One region of the Stenotrophomonas genospecies 3 genome, then DNA from elsewhere that is predicted to be linked to it. Evidence: riboswitches for the same ligand, from Rfam matches in the RefSeq annotation. Region 1 holds a riboswitch; the other holds the start of a gene.
The links. Region 1 has a riboswitch for glycine ahead of ACX9OT_RS02305 (trimeric intracellular cation channel family protein). Riboswitches for the same ligand answer to the same signal wherever they lie in the genome.
Positions count from the first base shown of each region.

Region 2: another riboswitch for glycine. It lies ahead of gcvP (aminomethyl-transferring glycine dehydrogenase); the one in region 1 lies ahead of ACX9OT_RS02305 (trimeric intracellular cation channel family protein).

Region 1 covers NZ_JBTMUR010000001.1:505,527-510,735, reverse strand. The annotation lists gene ACX9OT_RS02310 (MdtA/MuxA family multidrug efflux RND transporter periplasmic adaptor subunit) at 1-90, opposite strand, end outside; gene ACX9OT_RS02305 (trimeric intracellular cation channel family protein) at 376-993, opposite strand; glycine riboswitch at 1,078-1,181, opposite strand; glycine riboswitch at 1,195-1,284, opposite strand; gene ACX9OT_RS02300 (GIY-YIG nuclease family protein) at 1,325-1,591, shown strand; gene ACX9OT_RS02295 (hypothetical protein) at 1,686-2,078, shown strand; gene ACX9OT_RS02290 (nuclear transport factor 2 family protein) at 2,147-2,578, shown strand; gene ACX9OT_RS02285 (NAD(P)/FAD-dependent oxidoreductase) at 2,797-4,077, opposite strand; gene ACX9OT_RS02280 (NYN domain-containing protein) at 4,201-4,980, shown strand; gene ACX9OT_RS02275 (glutathione S-transferase family protein) at 5,094-5,209, shown strand, end outside.
Region 2 covers NZ_JBTMUR010000006.1:2,271-7,479, forward strand. The annotation lists gene ACX9OT_RS09445 (hypothetical protein) at 399-791, opposite strand; gene ACX9OT_RS09450 (siderophore-interacting protein) at 875-1,771, opposite strand; gene ACX9OT_RS09455 (multidrug effflux MFS transporter) at 1,914-3,140, opposite strand; glycine riboswitch at 3,440-3,542, shown strand; gene gcvP (aminomethyl-transferring glycine dehydrogenase) at 3,605-5,209, shown strand, end outside.

The sequences.
Region 1 (5,209 bases):
CCACCACGCCAGAACGGCGACGAGGGCGATGGCCAGCACCGCCCATAACAGGCGGGCACGACGGAAGCGGGAATTTTCGGCGACAGACATGGGGCATCCTGCGCCCTGCGCGCGCAGGGACATGCGGGCCCGTCGGCGCGTTCACGGCACCACGGGCAGCGGGGAGGGAGTTGTCTGGCGGGGCCGCGGGCGCGGCGTGGCTGGATGCCGTCGCGGCAGCGACGGGGTGACAATGGTAGCCAATCACCCCGGCCAATGCCGTATGACCATGGTCATGCAACGCATTCGGTAGTGCCGGCCGCTGGCCGGCAACCTGCCGGAATCTGCGGGCGTGTGCCGTGTTGCCGGCCAGCGGCCGACACTACCGACAAACAATCAATGCACTTCGTCGTGATAGACGAACTTCGGCATTTCCCAGCGGTAGTGGATCGCCAGCAGGCGCAGCGCGAAGCCGCCGCCGAGGCAGCACAGGATCGCGGTGGCGTCGGCCACGCCCCAGTGCAGCAGCAACAGGTAGGCCGCGCCGGTCAGCAGCGCGATGATCGCGTACAGCTCCTTCTGGAAGATCAGCGGCACCTCGTTGCAGAGAATGTCGCGCAGCACGCCGCCGAAGGCGCCGGTCAGCATGCCGGCGATCAGCACGATCGGCATGGCATGGCCGGCCTCGCGCGCGATCGAACAGCCGATCAGGGTGAAGGCGATCAGGCCCAGGCCATCGAGCACCAGGAAGGTGCGGCGGAAGTGGTGCATCCAGCGTGCGACCCAGGTGGCGATCAGCGCCGCACACACGGTGAAGCCCAGGTACTCGGGATGCTTCACCCAGCCGAGCGGATAGTGACCGAGCAGGATGTCGCGCAGTGATCCGCCGCCGAGGGCGGTAACGCAGGCGATCATGACCACACCGAACAGGTCCATGCGGCGGCGGCCGGCGGACAGCGCGCCGGTCATGGCTTCGGCGGAAATGGCGATCAGGTAGATGATGGACAGCAGCATGGGACAGGCTCCGGGCGCGGTGGGGCCGGCCATGCGCGGCTACCGCCACTGCCTGCGCAATGACGGGATGACGATGACCGGTGCCGCTCCCGCTGTCCTTTTGCCTGAGAGTTCAGCGGCGTAGGCCGCGTGCCCCTTCGGCGGATCGTCCCGGGCGTGCCCGGTGACCTCTCTCCAGCTCGGCGAGTCGAATGCATGGTTGGTGGGATTCCAGCCCACCGGCCTGAGCGATCATGGGAGCCTGCGCCTTCGGCGGGCGCCAGCGCGGCGCCTCTCTCCTGCATTCGGGCGCCAGTATATCCGCTGCAGTGCAGCACGGCATAATCCGGGCATGGCCCCGTCCCTCCGCCCGTGGTTCCTGTACCTGCTCGAATGCCGCGATGGCAGCTATTACGCCGGCATCAGCACCGACGTGGACGCGCGCTTCGCCGCCCACCAGGCCGGCAAGGGCGCGCGCTACACCCGGGCCCGGCCGCCGCTGCGCGTGCTGGCCGTGCGCGAGTACCCGGACCGGGCCGCCGCCTCGCGGGCCGAGTGGCAGCTCAAGCAGCAGCCGCGCGAACGCAAGCTGGCCTGGCTGCAGGCCCCGGTCCTGTAGATCCACGCCATGCGTGGATGGTGTGCTGGGCCATGCCATCATCGCCACATCCATCGACACAGGAAGCGGTCCGATGAAATCCTGCTGGATGCTGATGTTGACGTTCTGTATCCCCCTGTCGGCCTGCGCCCAGACTCCGCCACCGCTGCAGCACGGGCAGATCGGCAGCGCCGCCGAACTGGCCGCACAGCGCGGCCCGGACACGCCCGAGCCCATCCACCTGCGCCGCGACCAGGTGCCGCCCGATCTGGTCGACCTGATCCCGCTGGCCGAAAAATGGGGCATCGGCGATGACCTGCTGCGCGATGAGATGCGGGAACATGCCACCGACGCGGAAAAGCGCGCGATAGCTGATGCGCTGAAGCATCGGCATGCGCGCATCTCCGCCTGGCTCGACAGTTTCCCGCAGGGCCAGCCGATGACCGACGAAGCGGCCGCGTTCCTGTACATGCAGCTGAGCGTCGACGAAATGGGCCTGATGCAGTAGATCCACGCCATGCGTGGATGCGGCTTGCCCATGCGATGATCGCCCCGCGCCCAGAGCCGGAGACCCGGATGTCCACGATTGCCCTGCTGTTCGCTCTTTCCGCAGCAACGAGCCCTGCCGCCGACCCGGCCACCATCGCGGCCATCGAAGCCACCTGCCACGATTACGTCGACGGCCAGCTGGAGGCCGACCCGCAGCGCGTCGCCCGCTCCCTGCACTCGGACCTGGCCAAGCGCGCGGTCCTCGGCGATACACCCGACGAACGCTTGGGCCTGCGCCGCATGTCGAAGGAAGAGCTGGTCTCGTTGACGAAGCAGGGCGCGCTGAAGACCCCGAAGGATCAATGGGACCGCCGCTGCACGGTGCTGGACGTGACCGGCAACGCGGCCTCGGTACGGCTGGAAACGCCGTGGTTCGTCGACTACTTCCACATGGGGCGCTTCGACCAGCGCTGGGTCATCGTCAACGCGCTGTGGTACCCGAAACCGAAGGCGCGGTAGAGCGATGCGTGCCGCAGGTAGAGCTTGGCTTTCAATTGCCGGTACTGCGAGAAAGGAAGACCTCTGCCGGGTTTGGTCGAAACGGCGAGTGCCCGGCGGCCTGATGAGGCAGTAGAGCCACGCCATGCGTGGCTGAGCTCCATGCGGCCTGCACAGACATTCATCCACGCATGGCGTGGATCTACTCCCAGGCAGAGAACCCGTGTCCGTCTTCGGCCCTAGCGCCTCGGTCGCCGGTCTTCCTGGTCATCACCGAAGATGATGCGCGCGCTGCGCTGGTAGCTCCAGTACGCCACGGCCCAGTTCAGCAGCACCACGATGCGGTTGCGGAAGCCGATCAGGAAGAACACGTGTGCGGCCAGCCAGAACCACCAGGCGAGGACGCCCGAGAGTTGCAGCCGGCCCAGGTGCACGATCGCGGCCATGCGGCCGATGGTGGCCAGGTTGCCGAAGTCGGCGTACTTGAACGGCCCCGGTGCGGCCTTGCCATGCAGACGCGCGCGGATCACCTCGGCCACGTACTTGCCCATCTGCTTGGCGGCGGGCGCGACGCCGGGCACCGGCTTGCCATTGGCTTGATTCAGTGCGGCCAGATCGCCGGCCACGAACAGCTCGGGGTGGTCGGGCAGGGTCAGGTCCGGCTGCACCTGCACGCGTCCAGCGCGGTCCAGTGGCACGTCCAGGGTGCGCGCCAGCGGTGAAGCGGCCACGCCGGCGGCCCAGACCACGGTGCGGGCCGGCACGAACTGATCGCCGAGCTTGAAGCCCTGGCTGTCGATGTCGCTCACCGGGGTACCGGTCAATACTTCCACGCCCAGTTTTTCCAGTTGCCGCCGTGCCTTCAGCGAAAGCACTTCCGGGAACGAAGACAGCACGCGCGGGCCGGCTTCGACCAGCCGCACCTTGGCGCTGGCCGGGTCGATATGGCGGAACTCGTTGCGCAGCGTATGCCGCGCGATTTCGGCCAGGGTGCCGGCCAGTTCAACACCGGTGGGGCCGCCGCCGACCACGGCGAAGCTCAACCACGCCGCTTTCTTCGCCGGGTCCGGCTCGGCCTCGGCGCGCTCGAACGCCAGCAGCAGCTTGCGGCGCAGTGCGATGGCATCGTCCAGCGTCTTCAGCCCGGGCGCATCATCGGCCCATTGGTCGTTGCCGAAGTAGGCGTGGGTGGCGCCGGTAGCCAGCAGCAGGCTGTCGTAGTCCAGCGTGCTGCCATCGGCCATGCGGATCTGCCGGGCCTGCTTGTCGATGGTCACCACTTCGCCGAGGCGGACTTCCACATTGCGCTGGTGGCCGAGGATGTGGCGCAGCGGCGCGGCGATGTCCGGCGCGGACAGGCCGGCGGTGGCCACCTGGTACAGCAGTGGCTGGAAGAGATGGTGGTTGCGGCGGTCGACCAGGGTGATGCGTATGCGCTCGCGGGCCAGGGCACGGGTGGCCCAGAGGCCGGCAAAACCGCCGCCGACAACGACCAGATGGGGAACGCGCTCGCGACTCATCGACTCACTCCAGTGGGGGCATTGGGGGAAGCGCCTGGCATCTTCGCACGATGGCGCCCTGTCACGTCAGCGCCCGCATGGATCGGCGATACTCGGGTTCAGGCAACCGCCCGTGAGGAGCCCATGAGCGAACCGGAAAAGCGCATCGCCCTGTTGATCGACGCCGACAACGCGCCGGCCTCGAAGATCGACGAGGTCCTGGCTGAAGTCGCCCGCTACGGCGTGGCCAACGTGCGCCGCGCCTATGGCAACTGGAAGAGCCCACGGTTGAAGGGATGGGAGGCGGTGCTGCACGAGTACGCGATCCGCCCGATCCAGCAGTTCGCCTACAGCAAAGGCAAGAACGCGTCGGACATGGCGATGGTGATCGATGCCATGGACCTGCTGTACGCGCGCAATCTGGATGGCTTCGCGATCGTGTCCAGCGATGCCGATTTCACCCCGATGGTGATGCGCCTGCTGACCGATGGCGTGAAGGTGTATGGCTTCGGCGAGAAGAAAACGCCGGAACCATTCGTCAATGCGTGTTCGAAGTTCACCTATCTGGAAGCGCTGGGCCAGACCCATGCCAGCGTGCCGGATACCGAACAGGCGTCCAGCGAACAGGCATCGAACGAGCCCGTGGCCAACGACGATGCGCGTCCACGCAAGAGCGGCGCGGAAATGCGCAGCGATACGCGGCTGGTGAAGATGCTGCGCCGTGCGGTGTCCTCGGCCGAGGGCGAGGATGGCTGGTCGCACCTTGGCCCGGTCGGCAGCCAGATCGGCAACCAGGCGTCGTTCGACCCGCGCAACTACGGCTACGGCAAGCTCAGTGACCTGCTGGCGGCGATCGGGCTGTTCGAGCTGAAGAAGGACGGCAAGTCCTCCTACGTGCGCGCGCTGCCGAAGAAAAACCGGTAGTGCCGGCCGCTGGCCGGCAGCGCGCAGATGCCCGATTCCACATCCGCCACCCACACACCCACTCCGATCAGGCGTATCGTTGCCGCTCGCATTGCCAGCAAGGAAAAACCCGCATGTTGAAGATCTGGGGCCGCCGCAATTCCAGCAACGTCCGCAAGGTGCTGTGGTGCGCCGAGGAAATCGGCCTGCCGTACGAATCCATCGAGGTTGGTGGCAGCCATGGCGGCAC
Region 2 (5,209 bases), on a different contig from region 1:
CATCTGTCTGGCAGCCGGCCAGCGGCCGGCTCTACCGAAACAGCAATCAAACGAAGGCCAGATGTGCGGCTGGCAGGCCAACGCGGCCCCGGCGGCGAATTGAGAAAAGGGGCGGGTCCGCGAGGATCCGCCCCTTTCCGGTAGTGCCGGCCGCTGGCCGGCAACTACGCGATGAAGGCCCAACGGTCAGCCGGCCAGCGGCCGGCTCTACCGAAACAGCAATCAAACGAAGGCCAGATGTGTGGCTGGCAGGCCAACGCGGCCCCGGCGGCGAAATGAGAAAAGGGGCGGGTCCGCGAGGATCCGCCCCTTTCCGGTACTGCCGGCCGCTGGCCGGCAACTGCACGGTGGACATCTGTCTGGCAGCCGGCCAGCGGCCGGCTCTACCGAAAGGCCTGTCAGCTGTTCTTCTTCGCGGCCATCGCTGCGGCCAGCTCGGCCTTGAATTCCTCGAAGGTCTGGCCCTTCTCCTTCGCTTCGGCCTGCGCGGCATCGCGCAGCGCATCGGAGTACATCAGGCGAACCGGCGTGCCGTTGCGCTCGTGCAGTTCACCGGCCTGCATGATCAGCGCCAGCACCTGCGCAGCGCTCTCGCTGTGGCCAGCGATGCGGCCGTCCATGCCCAGCACCCATTCGCCGTCACGGCGCACGACACCGGCCAGCAGGGTGCGCTGCGCATCGCGCAGCTCGGCATGCGGTTCCACCGGCGATGCCTGCGCGGCGGCCTTGTTGGCGGCCTGCTTTTCCTGGCGACGGCGCTGGTCGCGGCGGGTCTTGGAACTGGTGGACATGGTGCGGTACCGCTGCGAAGGGGGGCGCAAGGATAGCGCACCCCGCCCGCAGCGCTGCTTCACGCGTGCTCGATCCAGTATGGTCAGTCCAGCACCTTGCCGTGCCGCCAGTAGCCCATGAAGGTGATCGCGCGGCGGTCCAGCCCGCAATCGCGCACCAGGTGGCGGCGGATCGCCATCACCGCCCCCGCCTCGCCCGCCACCCAGGCGTACAGCGGCCCGGCCACGCAGGTGTCGGCCTGCTCCCAGAGGATCTGCGTATCGACGTCGATCTCCTCCAGCGCATCGCCAGCAGCCACGCTTGAGGTCGCTGACAGCCGTTCCTGGACCGCCTGCAGCAGCGGCTGGCCATAGGCGGCCTGCCCACGCGGCAACCACACCAGCTCGGCTGTGCCCGGCGCTTTCAACGGCACCGCATCGCCGGCCTGGGCCACTTCCAGCAATGCCAGCGTGCGCGGCGGATCAGGCATGTCCGCCAGCTCTTCGAGGATGCCCGCCACCGCAGGCAACGCCGTTTCATCGGCCACCAGCAGTACCTGGCCGACACCGGCTGGCGGCTTCCACTCCCAGCCTTCGCTGCTCTCGGCACAGTCGGCATCGGGGGCCAGCAACACCACGCGGTCTCCCGGCCGTGCATGCATGGCCCAGCGCGAAGCGGGTCCGGTCACCCCGTGGATGACGAAATCGACGTCGACCTCGCCCTGCTCCGCACGCAGCTGGCGGATGGTGTAGGTGCGCATCGGCGGGCGCTGATCGTCCGGCAGCGCCCGGTAGCGCGGGTACCAGTCCTCGCCGCTGGGGACCTGCGGCAGGTCCTGGCCGGGCAAGGGGAAGAACACCTTGATCCGCTGGTCCGGGCCTTCGGTCTTCATCCGCGCCACGTCGGCGCCAGTGAATACCATGCGGTCCAGGGAAGGGGAGAGAACGCGGCGCTCCTTCAGCGCCACCTCGAACAGGCGGTAGGTCTGCTGCGCAGCCATGGGGGAACCTCATGCAACGACATCGGATTGGCTGGCTGTCGTGCATCCACGCACCGGCTGGCTGGAATGCCCAGCCTAGTCCGGTTGTCCGCGGTTGCAAGGATGTGCCGGCATCCCCGTCCGCCCTACCCCTGCACGCTGCTCAGTGACCCGTGCAGACTGCCTGCGCCGCGCGTTCACGCTGGTGTTCCCAGTACCAGAACACGAAACCAGCACCGAAGAACGCCGCCTGGCCCAACGCCAGGTGCAGCGGGCTGGCGCTGAGCAGCGGCGACACCACGCCGGCCACCACGGTGCTGATCATCAGCTGCACGAACGCCTGCAGCGACGAGGCCAGGCCGCGCTGGTGCGGGTACATGTCCAGCACCGCCAGCGCCAGGATCGGGAAGATCAGCGCCATGCCCATGCCGCCCAGGAAGATCGGCAGCACCGCCCACGGCAGCACGAACTGCGGGGCCAGCGCCACGTAGCCGACGTTCAACAGCACCGACAGCGCACACAGGCCGAAACCGATGGCGACCTGGCGGGTAGGCGTGGTGTGCCCGGCCATGCGCCCGGACAGGAACGAGCCGGTGGTCATGCCGCCGATGGTGGGGATGAACAGCCAGGCGAAGCCGCCCTCGCCCAGATGCAGGTGCTGCATCACGAACACCGGCGCCGAGGAGATGTACAGGAAGATGCCACCGAAGCCGATGCTGCCGGCCAGCGCCAGGCGCAGGAAGCGCGGGTTGAAGCCGATGCGCAGGTAATCACGCATCAACGTGCGCGGCGACAACGGCACGCGCGCTTCAACCGGATGGGTCTCCGGCAGGTAGCGTGCAGTGGCCGCCAGCAGGACCAGCCCGAACACCACCAGGAACCAGAAGATCAGCGGCCAGCCGGCGCCACTGAGCAGGATCCAGCCACCGATGATCGGTGCGATGGCCGGGGCGATGCCGAACAGCATCGACACCTGGCTCATCAGGCGCTGCGCGTCGTGGCCATGGTAGAGATCGCGGATCACCGCGCGGCCAACGATCATGCCGACACCCGCCGACAGGCCCTGCAGCGCGCGGAACGCCAGCAGCGTGGTCAGGTCGGTGGACAGCGCGCAGCCGACCGAGGCGCCGACGAACACCACCAGGCCGCCGAGGATCACCCGCTTGCGGCCCCAGGCATCGGACAGCGGGCCGTGCGCCAGGCTCATCAGGCCGTAGAACAGCAGGTACACGCTGATGGTCTGCTGCACCGCCACTTCGTCCACCGCCAGGCGCTGGGCCAGCTGCGGGAACGCCGGGAAGATGGTGTCGATCGAGAACGGACCGAACATGGCCAGACCGGCGAGCAGCAGGGCCATGCGGCGGGTGGAGGGAGCAACAGCGGCGGTCATGGGGAAGGCGTCCGGCAGGGCCATGCGCGGCACGCACGGCGGGCGCCGGTCCCCTTCTGCAGGGACGGCGCCAGATGAATTCGGGTATCCGCCCATCATAGGTGGGGATTGCGCCCGATGCCATGCAGCGGTGCACAAAACGCACGACCGGGCCATCGGCCATTCAGGCGCGGCGGCCATGCCTGGAGGCGGCCGGCGGGCCCGCAACGGGCTATAATCAGCGGGCAACACGGTGGGAGAAGCGGAACACCGCTGCCGAAGGCGCAACGCCCGTAATCGCTCAGGCCCGATACCACCCGTAACAGAACTCTGGAGAGACCGGTTCGATCCGGCGCCGAAGGGGCACGAAGCTGCGGTCCGCCGCGCTTTTAAACTCTCAGGCAAAAGGACAGAGGGGCGCCCCGCAGACCGCCGACCGGCGGCTTGTGCCCGTGCGTGTGCCCTTTCCTGACGGATCCTTCGCCATGTCCCAGAACACCCCTTCCCTGCGTGAGCTCGAGCACCACAATGCGTTCGTCGAGCGCCACATCGGCCCCAACGACGCCGAGATCGCGCAGATGCTCGACGTCGTCGGCCACGCGTCGCTGGATGCGATGACCGATGCCATCGTGCCGGCCAAGATCAAGTCGCCGGCGCCGCTGGCGCTGCCGGAGTCGATGACCGAAGTGCAGGCACTGGCGAAGATCCGTGCGATCGCCGACAAGAACACCGTGCTGCGCAGCTTCATCGGCCAGGGCTACTACGGTACCCACACGCCGAACGTGATCCTGCGCAACATCCTGGAAAACCCGGCCTGGTACACCGCCTACACCCCGTACCAGGCGGAAATCTCGCAGGGCCGCATGGAAGCGCTGATCAACTTCCAGACCCTGTGCGCCGACCTCACCGGCATGGAAATCGCCAACGCCTCGCTGCTGGACGAAGCCACTGCCGCCGCCGAAGCGATGACCCTGGCCAAGCGTTCGGCCAAGTCGAAGTCGGACACCTTCTTCGTGCACGACGCCGTGCACCCGCAGACGCTGGAACTGCTGCGTACCCGCGCCGAGCCCATGGGCATCGTGCTGCGCGTCGGCACCCCGGCCGAAGCGCTGGAAGCGGAAGCCTTCGGCCTGCTGTTGCAGTACCCGGACACCTTCGGCCAGGTCGGCGACTACAAGGCGCTGGTCGATGCCGTGCACGCACGCGGGGGCCTGGTGGCCGTGGCCACCGACCTGCTGGCCCTGACCCTGCTGGCCGCGCCCGGCGAATGGGGCGCGGACATCGTGGTCGGCAACAGCCAGCGTTTCGGCGTGCCGTTCGGCTTTGGCGGCCCGCACGCCGCGTTCATGGCCTGCCGTGACGCCTACAAGCGTTCGATGCCGGGCCGCCTGATCGGCGTCTCGGTCGATGCCCAGGGCAACCCGGCCTACCGCCTGACCCTGCAGACCCGCGAGCAGCACATCCGTCGCGAGAAGGCCACCTCCAACATCTGTACTGCACAGGTGCTGCTGGCGGTGATGGCGTCGATGTACGCCGTCTACCACGGCCCGGAAGGCCTGACCCGCATTGCCCGCCGCACCCATCGCCTGGCCTCGATCCTGGCCGCAGCGCTGCGCAATGCAGGCGTGCAGGTCGGTGGCGACTTCTTCGACACCCTGCATGTCACCGGCGTGCACGCCGATGAGATCCACGCCAAGGCCCGCGCCGCCGGCTACAACCTGCGCGCGATCGACAGCGACTCGGTCGGCATCAGCCTGGACGAAACCACCACCCGCGCCGACATCGTGGCCGTGGCTGCCGTGTTCGGTGCCACGCTGGACGTCGACGCGCTGGATGCCAGCACCGCCGATGCCCTGCCGGCCGGCCTGCTGCGCCAGTCCGCATTCCTGACCCACCCGGTGTTCAACACCCACCACAGCGAGCACGAACTGCTGCGCTACCTGCGTTCGCTGGCCGACAAGGACCTGGCAATGGACCGCACGATGATCCCGCTGGGCTCGTGCACCATGAAGCTCAACGCCACCGCCGAGATGATCCCGGTGACCTGGCCGGAGTTCTCGCAGATCCACCCGCTGGTGCCGGCCGACCAG